2 regions of the Clostridium sp. JN-9 genome follow, and region 1 is predicted to be linked to the other one. Evidence: riboswitches for the same ligand, from Rfam matches in the RefSeq annotation. Region 1 holds a riboswitch; the other holds the start of a gene.

The links. A riboswitch is a leader RNA that binds a small molecule or an ion and turns the genes downstream of it on or off. The one in region 1 is predicted to bind cyclic di-AMP.
Region 2: another riboswitch for cyclic di-AMP. It lies ahead of EQM05_RS14260 (cell wall hydrolase); the one in region 1 lies ahead of EQM05_RS13450 (LysM peptidoglycan-binding domain-containing protein).

What each region holds. Positions count from the first base shown of each region.
Region 1 is NZ_CP035280.1:2,783,496-2,791,121, forward strand. Features, by position in the region: gene EQM05_RS13420 (AAA family ATPase) at 1-638, opposite strand, end outside; gene EQM05_RS13425 (DUF4116 domain-containing protein) at 657-1,361, opposite strand; gene EQM05_RS13430 (response regulator transcription factor) at 1,574-2,278, shown strand; gene EQM05_RS13435 (ATP-binding protein) at 2,298-3,686, shown strand; gene EQM05_RS13440 (hypothetical protein) at 3,699-5,234, shown strand; gene EQM05_RS13445 (SDR family oxidoreductase) at 5,353-6,228, shown strand; gene EQM05_RS15915 (hypothetical protein) at 6,257-6,400, shown strand; cyclic di-AMP (ydaO/yuaA leader) riboswitch at 6,577-6,715, shown strand; gene EQM05_RS13450 (LysM peptidoglycan-binding domain-containing protein) at 6,719-7,489, shown strand.
Region 2 is NZ_CP035280.1:2,977,862-2,985,487, forward strand. Features, by position in the region: gene EQM05_RS14245 (CdaR family protein) at 1-514, opposite strand, end outside; gene cdaA (diadenylate cyclase CdaA) at 484-1,332, opposite strand; gene EQM05_RS14255 (hypothetical protein) at 1,592-2,599, shown strand; cyclic di-AMP (ydaO/yuaA leader) riboswitch at 2,672-2,798, shown strand; gene EQM05_RS14260 (cell wall hydrolase) at 2,803-3,330, shown strand; gene EQM05_RS14265 (NAD(P)/FAD-dependent oxidoreductase) at 3,382-4,245, opposite strand; gene trxA (thioredoxin) at 4,262-4,579, opposite strand; gene EQM05_RS14275 (tetratricopeptide repeat protein) at 4,689-5,927, opposite strand; gene EQM05_RS14280 (DUF4652 domain-containing protein) at 5,973-6,707, opposite strand; gene ptsP (phosphoenolpyruvate--protein phosphotransferase) at 6,925-7,626, opposite strand, start outside.

The DNA.
Region 1 (7,626 bases):
GGTGTATGTAAATATTCCGGAAATGCTGCAATAAACTCCAATACCTGATTATTTATTTTCCCTTCATCCATGCCCCATTGAATCCACGCCTTAACATCAGTGTCCATTTCAACCCATACAAATCTATCTTCCTGGGCAGGGTCCATGTCTACCACCTGATAGTCAGTACTGGAAAACCCATCATTATTAGCAGAAGGATTCATTGCAGCTATTACATGTACATTTTCAGGCAGTACATATCCATTTATTTCCCTGTTTAATATAATATTCATTAACTCCTGCTGAACACTATGTTCACATCTATTCAGCTCATCTATAAAAAGCAGTATTTCCCTTTTAGAGTCCAGTTCAATTACATTGTTTATGTCCAGAAATTTGCTGTGAATTGCATAAGTGGTTACCTTCCTTTTAACCTTAGTGTTACCAATTATCATATCATGTTCTTCCACAGTAGGCAGACCGCCTATTTCACCTTCTTTAAGCATATTTCCATCAATATTTACATAATAATAATTATTTCTTTTTGCTAATTCTTTAGCCAAAGCTGTTTTACCAATTCCGCTTTCCCCTACTATCATTGGAACTGCTTTGCTTTTTAGAACCAGCTCCACTGTCATTAGTACATCGTTAAAATTCATTTTTTTTCTCCTTGCCATTTAATACTCTAAATTACAGTCTACAAAAATTCTTTTGGCCTTTTTGCTTGCATATAATCTAATAAACTTATTTTTGTTAAATGTAATTGTTTTGCTTTCAATATAATCTGATATATACTTTTTATTTATTTTTTCATCTATAAACTTTTTCTTTAATATTCTCTTTATGTCACCTTCACTTACGGAGCCTCCAACATATTTTAATACCTTTATATTTAAATAAATAAAATTTTCAATTTTACTTTGGTTTAGTTCATTAATATAATTAACTGCTTCTTCATTCTTACAAACAGCTGAATTTTCCACTTCTTCATCAGCATTTTCAATATATTTTATTGCATGCCAGTTTTTATTCACTGCTAATAATTGTATATCCTTGTCTGGCTTTTTTATAAACTTAATAGAATCCCAATCCTTTTCTATAGCCATTCTTTGAATTTCCTGTGATGGATCATTAACAAATTGTATAGCCCAGCCCTTTGAATTCACTGCTTTAACTATAACATCATAGGATGGATCTTTAATTACCTTTAAAATGTTCCAGGCTTTTTCTACAGCATAAAGGCACATTTCTTCATCAGGATTTTTTATGTATTCAAAGGACCATACATTGGATTTCAAAGCTTCCATGATTATTTCCTTTGATGGATTTTTTATATATTTTAATAAAGCACCGTTTTTTTTCACAGCTTCCATATCTTCCATAACAATACCTCTTTTCAGGCTAATTTTAGCATAAATTAAAAAATATTAAAATGGAAAATCATTATTCATGTATGTAACACTTTTGTAACATAAATTACAGCTGCGTAACCAATTGCAGAAAATTAAAGTATACACTATAATTAGGATAATTAAATACACTTTACAATGGGTCTGTGCCTATTCTTTTGTACCCATTATTAAGGGGGAAGATTATGAATAATGAACAAAATAAAACTATATTGTTAGTTGAAGATGAGAAATCAATTAGAGGATTTATAAAAATAAATTTACAGAGAAATGACTTTTTAGTAATTGAAGCAGCAAGCGGTGAAGAAGCTTTAAGTAAAATGCACACTCAGAAAATAGATTTGGCCATTCTTGATGTTATGCTTCCTGGAATAGATGGTTATCATGTTTGTAAAGAAATAAGGGAAGCCTATCCACAAGTGGGCATTATAATGCTTACAGCTAAGAGCCAGGATATGGATAAGATTATAGGTCTTGAATTTGGTGCTGATGACTATATGATTAAGCCTTTTAATCCACTGGAGCTTGTACTTAGAGTAAAAGCACTAATAAGACGTACAGGTAATACTACAGATAACAGCAGTGAAAATATTTTAATCCATGGTCCTTTTAAAATTGAAGTAGATGCTCAAAGAGCATATAAAAATGACATAGAGCTTGACCTCACTCCTAAGGAATATATGCTTTTAAAAATATTTATTGAAAATGCAGGCAAAGCTTTAAAAAGGGATGATCTGCTGGATATGGCATGGGGATATAATTTTATGGGTGATTCAAAGTTAGTTGACGTAAATATAAGAAGATTAAGATCTAAAATTGAAGATGATGCCTCAAACCCAACCTTTATTGAAACTGTATGGGGAACTGGTTACAGATGGCATAAGAATTAACTTTAAGGATGGTTTTATAATGAAAAGCATTAAAACCCGTTTAGTGGGAAACTTTATGTTATTGATAGTTGTAACTATTGCAGTTTTAGAAATACTTTTGCTTAATGCAGTAAAATATTACTATTACAACAACATAGAGGATATCCTTACAAATCAGATTAAAATATCATCAGATTTTTATTCAAGATATTTCAGCAGTTCTACACTGCAGGAAAATTTAATAGACAACGTGGATGTATTTTGGGAACAAACTCCTGCTGAAGTACAGATAGCCGATACTGAAGGAAATGTGTTAATGGATTCCATAGGAGTACTGCCTAAGGAAAAAATTCAGACTGATGATTTTAAAAAAGCTTTAAAGGGTTCAAAGGGCTTGTGGGTGGGCTCTGTAAGCTATGATAAATATAAGGTAATGACAGTTTCTTATCCATTAAAATCCAATGATAAGATTATAGGAGTATTAAGATTTACTTCCAGTTTAAAGGATGTTGAAAAGCTAATAGAAAAAGTTACATTTGTTTTTATTGCTGCTGGTATAATTGTCATAATTCTTGCTGGCTTACTTGGAGTATTTCTTTCAAATACAATAACGGAGCCATTAAAAGAAGTAACGGATTCAGCCCAGAAAATGGCGGGAGGAAACTTTACTGCAAGAGTTCCAAGAAAATATGATGATGAAATTGGTAAGCTATCTGATACTTTAAACTATATGGCAGATGAAGTATTAAAAAGAGAACAGCTGAAAAATGATTTTATATCCTCTGTATCCCATGAGCTTAGGACTCCCCTTACCTCAATTCGGGGCTGGGCTATAACTTTAAAAAGCGGTGATCTGTCAGATAAAGATATGATTTCTGACGGCCTCAATATTATTGATGAAGAGGGTGAAAGGCTTTCCGGTATGGTTGAAGAGCTATTAGATTTTTCAAAGCTCATATCTGGAAAAACAAAATTAAAAATTCAGCAGTGCAATATTATTGACATAATTAATAAAGTACACAAGCAGCTTACTCCAAGAGCAGAAAGAGAGAATATTAATTTTACAGTAAGCTATGACCCTGATCTGCCCTATATAAATATTGATAAAAACAGAATTATTCAGGTATTAATTAATGTATTGGATAATGCCTTCAAATTTGTTGGTAAAGATGCAAAGGTTACGCTAACTGCTACTTATGATAGCAGCTATATAATTATTGTCATAGAAGATAATGGATGCGGAATTTCAAAAGAAGAACTGCCAAAAGTAAAAGAAAAATTCTATAAGGGTAAAAGCAGTAAATCACAAAACGGCATAGGTCTATCCATTTGCGATGAAATAATAAGTCAGCATAATGGCATACTGCAGATTGACAGTGAATTAAATGTTGGAACTAAAGTCAGCATTTGCTTACCACTAGAGAATTGAGGTGGACATAAAATGAAAAAGTTTATTTTATTTTGCTTACTTTTTATATTTCCATTAAATTTTATATTAACAGGATGTACCCCTATAAATTTGTATGAATCCACTGAAAAGATATTAACTCCCGGAAATAATTCCATACCAATAGAAGGTAAATGGAAAATTACCAGATCCATAATACCCGGCAATGTGAATAAATCAAAGCTGGAAGTGGACAAATTAATTGGTAAAACAGCAGAATTCAGCAGATCAATGGCTGTTGTAGGGGATGAAGTGTGTAAAAATCCAAGATATAAAGTTAAAGTTGTAAATTCCAACAGCTACTTTGTTTACCAGTACAAACTAAGAGCCAGTGATATTGGACTAAAATCAGATAAAGTGCAGATTATATCTGTATTTAATGATAATAATCTTTTTTACAGCTTCGTTAAGGATAAAGATAATCATATTATGCTTTATGTAGATGGAATATTTTATTGTTTAAATAAAATTTCAGATAAAGGTGACTTTGTTCAGGATGATGATGCGGATTCAACTATTAATAACAAGCTTACAAATGATTCTAAAGTATTAAAAACCGGAATTCTGCTTGGTCTAAGATATACAAAGAGTTCAAAATATGATATCCCCGGTGCTAGTGAAAAAGAACAGACAGAAACTGATTATAGAACTTTGTGGATAAGCTCTAATAATAAATCCATTAACGATGTTTATGAAACAAATGATTTATTTGTACCAAGAAAAAATGGCTTTTGGAAAGTAGGAGTTAAAAGAGAGGTTACTAGTCAGTATGTGCAGGATAATTTATTTGCATATCCTGTAGAAACTCAGCCTCTTACAAAGGCTTTGCCCTGGGATGATGGCAATGGATTTTTAGCAAAAACTATATTATTTGTGGGCAATGATTATGTATCCACGGAATGGAATGGCAGCGGCTATATACAGTCCACAGACAAATCCTGGAGGACTGATGCCCTTAAGGTATTGCCTATTGACAATCTAAATGTTACAAATGGTATAAAATTAACTGATTTAATAGGCCCTACAGGAAAAGATGTAATGAAAGAATCCAGTGAAAATATTTATAATTCTCAAAACAATCAGATAAAAAGTACAATAGAAAAAACTGCCAGGGAGGATAGCTTTGCTATGGTAAGGCGTAATGGCCACTGGGTACTGCGGGGAAGACTTAACAGTATAAATGACTCTCCAAACAGTCCATATGTTGACTTTAATATAACTACTTCTCCCACTTCAAAATTTGTTACCTATGATGAACTTCAGGTTCCCTGGAGTGCTGTAAAAAAGGCTATACCAGATGCTGTGGATGCTTATACTTCGCCAAATAAAGATATTGCACTGATAATTGCCAAAGATACACTATACATTTATACCTTAACCAATAATGAGCTTTCAAAAGCTCCTGTTAAAAAGTATAAATTAAATCCTGGTGAATCTGTTGTCATGGCTGAATGGGTTTTAGGAAGCTATGTAGGAAAATGGCAGCAGAGTTTTGAAAGAAATGATATAAACAAATTAGATTCAAACTAAATAATAAACAGGCTGATTTCACTTAACTGGAATAGCCTGTTTATTTTTTATTTATATTTTTAGAATGAATTTATAAAAAAGACTAATAATAATTTTATAATAATTAAGGAGGTAGCCTATGGATTTTGAATTTACAAATAGCTTTTTAAAAAAAATGCCCCCACAGACTCAAAATGTTCATCCAGGACTAGAGAAACTTATGGACCCACTACCTGTATTTGATGATCCGGGATATATTTCTTCAAATAAATTAAAGGGAAAGACAGCCTTAATAACTGGTGGTGACAGCGGTATTGGAAGGGCTGTAGCCTGTGCCTATGCCAAGGAAGGTGCAGATATCTCCATTATTTATTTTAATGAACATGAAGATGCCAATGAAACCAAAAGTATTGTGGAAAGCCTTGGGAGAAAGTGTGTCCTTATTCCTGGAGATATAAGCGACGAGGATTTTTGCAAAGCTGCTGTTCAGCAGACAATAAATAAATTTAAAAAATTAGATATTCTTGTAAACAATGCCGCTGTACAGTACGTTCAAAACAGTATAGAGGATATAACAGCAGCTCAGCTGGAGAAAACATTCAAAACAAATGTCTTCAGCATGTTTTATTTATGCAAGGCAGCCATTCCCAGTTTGAAGGCTGGATCTGCAATTATTAATACAGCTTCAATAACAGCATATAAAGGTGAAAAAACTTTAATTGATTATTCTTCTGCAAAAGGCGCCATTGTAACTTTTACAAGATCCCTGGCTTTAAGTTTATGCCCTAAACACATCAGAGTAAATGCAGTAGCACCTGGTCCAATTTGGACTCCATTGATTCCATCAAGCTGTACTGCTGAAGAAGTGTCTCAATTTGGAACAACTTCACCTATTGGAAGGCCTGGGCAGCCGGTAGAGCTTGCGCCTGCATATGTGTATCTTGCTTCTAAAGACTCATCCTATGTAAATGGTTCTGTAATACATGTTAATGGGGGAAGCTTTATGAGCAATTAGAAATATATTATAAGGAAGGAGTAATTGTATGAGTAAAAATAAAAATATAAAATCTCAGAATCAAAGTAAATCAGATAACTCAGAAAACAGCAGAAATGCTAAAAATGGTTTTATGTTCAGGGGAAATGCCAGCAAAATTGCAGCAGATCAGGGAACCAGAAATAAAAACTAGTTAAAATTTCATATCTGTTAATTTCAAGGAGGCTATTTATAAAATGGTCTCCTTAATTTTTTATCCCTTCATTCCATAAATTATCTTCAATTTTTTTATTTTCCTTAATTACCTCAAATTTTGCATAGTATCATGAAAATTACTCTGTTACAATGTTACATATAGCTTAAACGCATAAGTTATAAATGCCGAATCTCAATTATGAGTACGGAGGAATTACAAATGGGGTGAATCTCCTCACTTATTTCAGGGGGAGTAGGGTACCTTTAACCCAAACCCGTCAACTAACTTCGGAGGCTGATTAAAGGAGGAAAACACATGTTAAAATTAAACAAATTTAAAACTATTATTGCTGCTGCAGCTTTTACTTTTATGGCTGCAACTTCCGTCAAAGCTGCATCATATCAGGTTGTTTCTGGTGATTCGCTATATTACATCGGCAAGACTTTTAATACTAATGTACAAGCTCTTATGAATGACAATGGACTGTCTGGTTATTCCATATACCCCGGGCAGATATTGAATGTTCCTGGTATTGATTATACTGTTAAATCTGGTGATTCATTATATTTTATTGCTAAAAGATATGGTATATCTGTTAACCTTTTGAAACTGGCAAATAACAAATGGGCAGATATGATTTATACCGGTGAAAAACTGGTTATTCCAGCAGGCGGTAACTGGACAAGTAGTCAGACAGCCGCATCAAAAGGTGTTATCAGCTATACTTCATCAGATGTGGATCTGTTAGCAAGATTAATTACTGCAGAAGCTGGCGGAGAAAGCTATAATGCCATGGTTTCCGTTGGTGCAGTAATTGTGAACAGAGTTAAGAGTGCTGAATTCCCAAATACCATAAGCGGGGTAATTTATGATGAGCCAGGTGGATATTACCAGTTTACTCCTGTTTTAAATGGCATGATTAATAAACCTGCGTCTCAAGCTGCCATAAATGCAGCATATGATGCACTAAAAGGTACCGACCCAACCAATGGTGCTCTTTACTTCTACGACACTACAGCTACTAACAGCTGGTTAAGATCAAAACCAGTTGCTGCAAGCATTGGCGGTTTAGTATTTGCTTATTAAAATAGGGGCTGCCGCATTAGCAGTTAAAACTGCTGATGCAAGGCTCATTTTTTATTGAAGGCTGAAACTAAAGATTAAAGATTAAATAACAAAGAACAAATAATGTTGATTTTCTTACAGAAAATCTTAAAATTCAA
Region 2 (7,626 bases), 190 kb from region 1:
TTACATACTTTAAAGGGCCGCTGACCTCAATTTCACTTAAGCTTGGTTTAGGCTGCAGCTGGTAAAAACCGGTTTTAGCTTTTCCCTCTATGCCTATTTTAATTGGGACTTTCTTTTTTGCATATTCATCTACATTTAATTTAACCCAAAGCTTTTCTGTATTTACTATCTTTATATTATCTGGCTGCTGCACAAGCTTAACAGGTACAATGTTTTCTCCTTTTTTTATAGCGTATCCGCTTAAATCAACTCTTAATTTAAAGTTTGATGGTTTAACAGAATATACATCTGAAGTAACACCGCTGATAGTCAGATTAACATATAATGGCTGATCATCAATTAATGCTAATTTAGAATTGGTAAGCACATCTTTATTTACTATTTCCACAGGAACAGAAATAGTGTTTTCCCTAACAGGGTTTTCTACACCATTAATGTATAGCCAAAGCCCAAAAGCTGCAATGATACAGCATATTCGAATTATTATTTGATTCCTTTTAACTTTTTCGTCCACGCCATCACCTGCTCCCTAAAAGTTAACTTTTTAAGTTGTCTCTTTTTAATTATTCTACTTAAAATATTTTTCAGTTTATTTTTATCATAATTTCTAGTTATACTTCCGTTAACTGCCAGAGATATAGTCCCTGTTTCTTCAGATACAACTATTACAAGGGCATCAGATGTTTCAGAAAGGCCGATAGCTGCTCTATGTCTGGTTCCTAATTTTTTATTTAAATCGTTATTACTTGTTAATGGCAGAAAGCATCCTGATGAGACTATTCTATTATTTCTTATAATTGTTGCCCCATCATGCAAAGGAGTATTTACTACAAAAATGTTTTCAAGCAAAGCAGAGGATACCAAAGCATCAAGTTTAGTACCTGTGTTTATAATTTCCCCAAGGCCTGTAGTTTGCTCAATAACAATAAGTGCACCAGTATTTGTTTCAGATAAATTCTCTACTGCTGTTGTAATTTCCTCAAGTACCTCTGTCATAATACTTTCATCCTGTAAAATATGTCTATCGTTAAATGCGCTTCTTCCAAGGTGTTCAAGGGCTCTTCTGATTTCCGGCTGGAAAATAATAACAAAAGATAAGACACCTATTGTGATGGTTTTTGAAAGAATCCAGTTTAACATAGTCAGATGCAGCAATGAACTTATTGGTATTAATAGAAATATAAGAACTAATCCTTTTAATAGCTGCTCTGCCCTTGTTTCTTTGATTAACATATATAACTTATAAAAAATGTATGATACTACTAAAATATCTAAAATCGACCAAAGGTCAATATGTTTAACTGAGTTAATTAAGATCTCAATGATCTGCACAGAATTCACCCTTTCAAAGTTAATACTAGTATTAATTATACACTATTTAATTATGTTTATATCAATAATTCTGTTATTATTGACTATTTATTAATATTTTTTTTGCTTATGATAATTGATTTACATCTCTAATCTTTATATAATTATATCAATTATTTTTAATTATAAAAAGTTCTAATAATAACTTTGAAAGAATATATAATGTATTATATAATATGGTTAATATGGAATATGCAGTTAACAGTGGGGAGGAGATTAAATGGATTCAAAAACTAAAAAAATAATAAAAATTACTTCCATTACCATTGGTATTATAGCCGCGATTTTTGTGATTTTTTATGGGACATACTATTTTACTGTATCCAGATCATATAGTGAATATGAAAAGCAAGTGAAATATTACACAGATAAAATAAATGAAATAAATGAATCTACCTCGTCCCTTATAAAGCAGCAGACTATAGACAGCAATAAATCTAAAAAGGATTTGCCTTCAAAAATTGATTCTTTAATAGAAATAAAAAATCACATTCAGGCAATTAATCCATCAGAAAAATATTATAAAATTAATTCCAGCTTAGTAGATGGGCTTAACACTAATATCCTCATTTACAAGCAGATTATTTCAATAATTTCTAATCCGGAAAGCAAGGATATTGAAAAATCTTTAGAGAATTTGAAAAGCTATAAAGATAAGTGTATTAATTCTTATTCTTTATTTAAAACAAAAAAATTATCTGTTTCTTTATCCCCATCATCATTGCAATTTATAAATAATTCTATTTTTTATACTTCACAGCTTATACGATTAAATAATGATAAAACAATTAAGGATGGTCAAAATTCTGAATTTATAAACAGCATAGACAGTATTTTAAATGATTTTCTTGCACTTAAGAAGGATTATAATTCACAGATAGAAGCATCCAGAAAAAGCAGGAAATTTAATGATTTACTTTTTGACCTCAGTAAAGATACCACCTCTTTTTTAGCATTAAAAAGTAAACTTTCTAATATTATTGTTCCAGCTAAAGGTGTTAATCTGTATAAAACATTTAGAAATACAATGGACAGCTACTCTTCTTACTTAGACAGCATCTATAAGGCAGTTAATTTTGAAAACTCTCAATTAAACTCTGATTCTAAAGATAACTCTTCAATCGATGCAAATTATACATTTTCAAAAGATAAATATAATACAGTAAATGATAATCTTGAAGAATTTTATAAAATATACAATGAGTTTAAAAATGGAAATAATAAATAACTGAAACAGGAACTTAAAACTTTAAGTTCCTGTTTTTTTAAATTTATGTATTTTTTTTAAAAAAGGTGAAATAATAATCAATAGCCTAAGTTTTTAAATAAACGCGGGGAAACCAGTTTTTTGGGGTGAATCGCTTCAAGCGTAGGTTATGCCTTTACCAAACCCGTCAGCTAACCCCGTCGGTAAAAGGAGAGATATAAAAAATGAAAAAACTTACAACATTTTTATTGTTTTTCTGCTTAATCTTGTGCTCTTTAAACTTTAAGGTTAAAGCATCCTATGATGAAAATGCTGAAAATGACTTATTTAAACAGGAATATGACGTTGTCCAGGTATTTAACAATGGAAATAAAGATATTTACATCACAGATGATGATATTTACTTAATGGCACAAGTAGTATACGCTGAGAGCAGATCAGAACCTTATGCAGGAAAAGTAGCAGTGGCCTCAGTTATTTTAAACAGAGTAAAGGATCCTAAGTTTCCAAAAACCATAAGCGGAGTAATAACTCAGAAAAGTGCTTTTTCCTGTGTACAAAATGGGAAAATAACTGTTGTGCCAGATGAAAGCAGCTACAAAGCTGTTTTAGATGCACTTAAAGGAAATGATCCTACCGAAAAGGCAGTATTTTTTTACAATCCTAAAATAGCTACATCCAAATGGATGAAAAATGTAAAAAAGGATAATATAAAAACTATAGGCAATCACGTATTCTTTGTATCAAAGTAAAATAAAAAATACTAAAGCAATAAAGCTTTAGTATTTTTTATTTTATATTAATTATTTTATTGAGTCTAAATAAGCTGCTGCACTTAAAGCAGCCACCTGGCCTTCACCTGCTGCCTTCATATATTGATAAGGCTTTCCAGTGCAGTCTCCAGCTGCAAAACATCCTTGTATATTTGTACTCATATTTCTGGATACCTTTATATGGCCATTCTCCATATCAAGACCAGGAACCAATTGATTAGGAGATATACTATCCTTTAATACAAATATACCATCTGTTTGTATTTCTCTATTTCGCAGTAATAATTTATTAACTCTGTCTTTTCCCTGGATTTCAAGGGGAATGTCCTTAACTATTTCTATGTCAGGATTAATATTATATTCACTTTTGTATAAAGGAACATAATATAATTTTGAGGCTAGTTCACTAACATAGTTTGCCTCTTCTTCTGCTTCCTTTGTATAAGCAATAATTGTAACAGGCTTATTTCTATAAAGAGGTGCATCACAGGTTGCACAATATCCAACACCTTTCCCAAGGAATTCTTCTTCACCTTTTAAAGGCTTTCCATACTCCATACCAGTAGCCAAAATCACTGTTGCTGCCTCAAACATCTTATCATTTGCCATAAGTGAAAAATAATCTCCCATGGCATAAATTGCTGTTATTTTCTCCTCATTAATATTAATATCCATTGAATTAATATGGTTTGTGAATTTAGCTCTTAATTCCCCACCAGTAAGACCATAAAATCCTAAATAATTATTAACTTTTGGAGCCTTGATTAATTTATTGCTTAAATATTTGTATCCAAAAAGTATTATATTCTTATTCCTAATCTTAGCATTTATGGCTGCTGAAATTCCAGCTGGGCCGCTTCCAACAATAGCAATATCATATCGCACTGATAACACACTCCTATTTATAGAACTAAATATGATTCTCTATTAATGATTTAATGGATTGCTTTGGTCTAAAGCCAACCATTGTATCTACAACTTTACCGTCTTTAAATAACATTACAGTTGGTATACTTGCTATTCTGAATTGAGATGAAACCACAGGGTTTTCATCAACATTCACTTTAACAAACTTAGCTTTTCCATCTAATTCGCCTGAAATTTCATCTAAGACTGGTGACAGCATTTTACATGGTCCACACCATGGAGCCCAAAAATCAACTACAACTGTTTCATTTGCATTTATAACCTCCAAAGGAAAATTATTATCATTTACTTGATTTACCATATCTATACCTCCATTATACCCCGTATGGGTACCTTATTAATTATATTTTACTCCACTTTTGTGGAAAGGTCAATATTTGTTTTCCTCAGGTATTCCCAAATAATGACTATTAATTATTTAAAATCTGTTTTATATTTGAGTTATTATATATTGAATCAGGATAACTATTTACCAGCCGTTTTGCATATTCTTTTGCTTTTGCTTTATCTATTTCACCATAAATTACTGCTAATCTGTATAATACGGTTTCCTCATAATCACCCTTAAAGCTTTCATCATATATAGTATAGTATTTTAAAGCCGTTTCCATATCATTACTTTCTTCGCTTGTTAATCCCAGAAAATAAACAATATGAGGATAAAGATAACTTTCTTTACCAACTGTGTATGCTTTTGAAAACTCATTAATACTATCTTTGTATTTTTTATTTTTTAAATATGCACTTCCATTATTATAAAAGCTTTGTGTTCCATCTTTTTTTAAAGTATTAACAGCATTATTTAAAAGGGTTTTATTATTAATGCTTAAATCTTTGTCCTTCCATGACTGATAAATGTCATACATAGTATTATAATCACCATTGTTAATAGAAGCTTCCAATTGGCTGTATGGAAATGCCGTGTTTACTTTGTCTTTTGTGTCCACAGGCTTTTTTACAGCTGCAGAAATTTCAGGCTGTTTATTTGTATTGTTTACAATAGATGCTTTTTTATTAGTATTTTCTTTTGCAATTTTATATTTATTAAAGAATCCCTGGCCCAATGCCAGATAAATAATAACTACTGCCGCTATTACTAGTGTGGCAGCAGTTATTATTTTCTTATAATTATATGTTTTTTTAATACCGTAAAAACTTTTTAATATTTTTAGTATCTGTCTGGATTTATCATTTTTTCTATCCAATGATACTGCTTTATTTACATATTTAAATGCAGTATCATATTCTCCTGATTTAATATAACAATCTGCAATGGCATTATTAACATTTATTGCATTAAAATCACTGTCCATGCACTTTATAAGCATTTCCTCAGCTTCATCAATCCTTAGATCTTTAATCAGCCCCAATGCCCTTTTATATCTATCTTCCATATCTTTATCGTCTTTGCTGTCATTTAGGTAATTAAGGGCTACATCATTTTTATTCATTTTATAATTGAGCTGCCATATAACCTGAGCTTCACTTAACTTGCCTGTTAAATAATACAGCAATCCCTTTAAATTTAATGCAGAACTGTTTCTATTATTTAATGCTATGCTTTTATTACATAATTCAAAGGCCATACTTATATAACCATCATTGTATTTATTTAATGCCTTTAAATAATACTTTGTACTTTTGTCCATTTTATGGCTCCTTACTGGTATTGTACATATATTTACCAAGCTTATTTATTTAAGCATAGTAAGCTTGGAATATGGTATGGTAAATTCCTCATAATGTGATTTTGTAAAATTGTCATCTTCATAAACCAGCATTTTAATATATAAATCATAGTTACCATCTTTACTTTTAACTTTTGTTACAGCTGTAACATTTTGTTTATCCTCTGCCTTATATGCCAAACTTACCTTCCCCGTTGCAATATTTAAATTATATAAACTCCCGCCTTGTGAAACTGTGCCATAGCCCATGCCTATTACTACTAATAGATTTTTATCGTCCCACCACTGAACATACTTTGGAGAATTCTGTTTTTTATTATCAGCTATTTCGTAGCTGTACATTTTTCCGCTGCCATCTTTTACAATAATCTTTCCTATTCCCTCTTCTGATGCTGTGTCTCCCTTACCTTCTATAGATGCTTGTACAGTGCCATATACCTTCCATGGTGTATTGAACTTTGGACTTGATGTTGTTTCTGTTTTATTAAATTTAGGAACAGTTGGATCTACAGTTTCAGTATTGGTAGTGTTTGTAGTGCTTGTAGTTTTTGAACTGTTGTCTTCAGTTTTGCTTGTTTGATTTTTGCTGGGTGCTGGTGCAGACTGCTGCTGATTATTTGAACTGGAATTAGTTGAAGGTTCTGCACCTTTTTTATTACTACTGCAAGCTGTTAAAGTTAATATTAAAGATATTATTAAAGATGTGCTTATTATTCTTTTTAAATATGCTTTCCTTGTCATTTACATCACTCCCAATTATTATTTTTATTATTTCTTTAAATAAATCCAAATTAGAAGAATATATATCTAATTATAGCAAATATATTGTTATTATAATACCATTAAAAAATATAATTAAGTAAATTGGGCCATAAATAAGGCGGCTCTGCTGTAGATGCATTATTATGTCAGCATCTTAAGCAGAGCCAATGAAAAAATAATTAAATATAAGGCGTTATTAATTGTTCATAATGAGCTGTTTTGCTTTAAGCATTGAGGATGCACTCATGGAGAACTCATCTAAGCCATATTCCACAAGAGTTGGAATTGCTCTTTCATCTCCTGCCATTTCTCCACACATTCCACACCATTTTCCTTCTTTATGAGCAGATTCTATTGTGATTTTTATTAACTTCAATACTGCTGGGTGCATTGGATTATATAAATATGAAACTTTTTCATTCATTCTATCTGCAGCTAATGTATATTGGATCAAATCATTTGTTCCAATACTAAAGAAATCAACATACTTTGCAAGTTCCTCTGAATTAACTGCTGCAGCTGGTATTTCCACCATAATGCCCACTTCCATGTCATCTCTGTATGGTATACCTTCTTTTTTCAGTTCCTCAGCACATTCTTTTAATATTTCCTTTGCCTTTAAATATTCCTCTAAGGAAGATATCATTGGGAACATTATCTTTAAGTTTCCATATACAGCTGCTCTTAATAATGCTCTCAGCTGAACCTTAAATATATCTGTTCTGTCAAGGCATAATCTTATGGCTCTGTAGCCTAAGAAAGGATTCATTTCTTCTGGCATTGGAAGGTAAGAAAGTTTTTTATCCCCGCCAATATCAAGTGTCCTGATAACAACTGGTCTAGGATTCATTTTTTCAACTGCAAATTTATATGATTCAAATTGTTCTTCTTCAGTTGG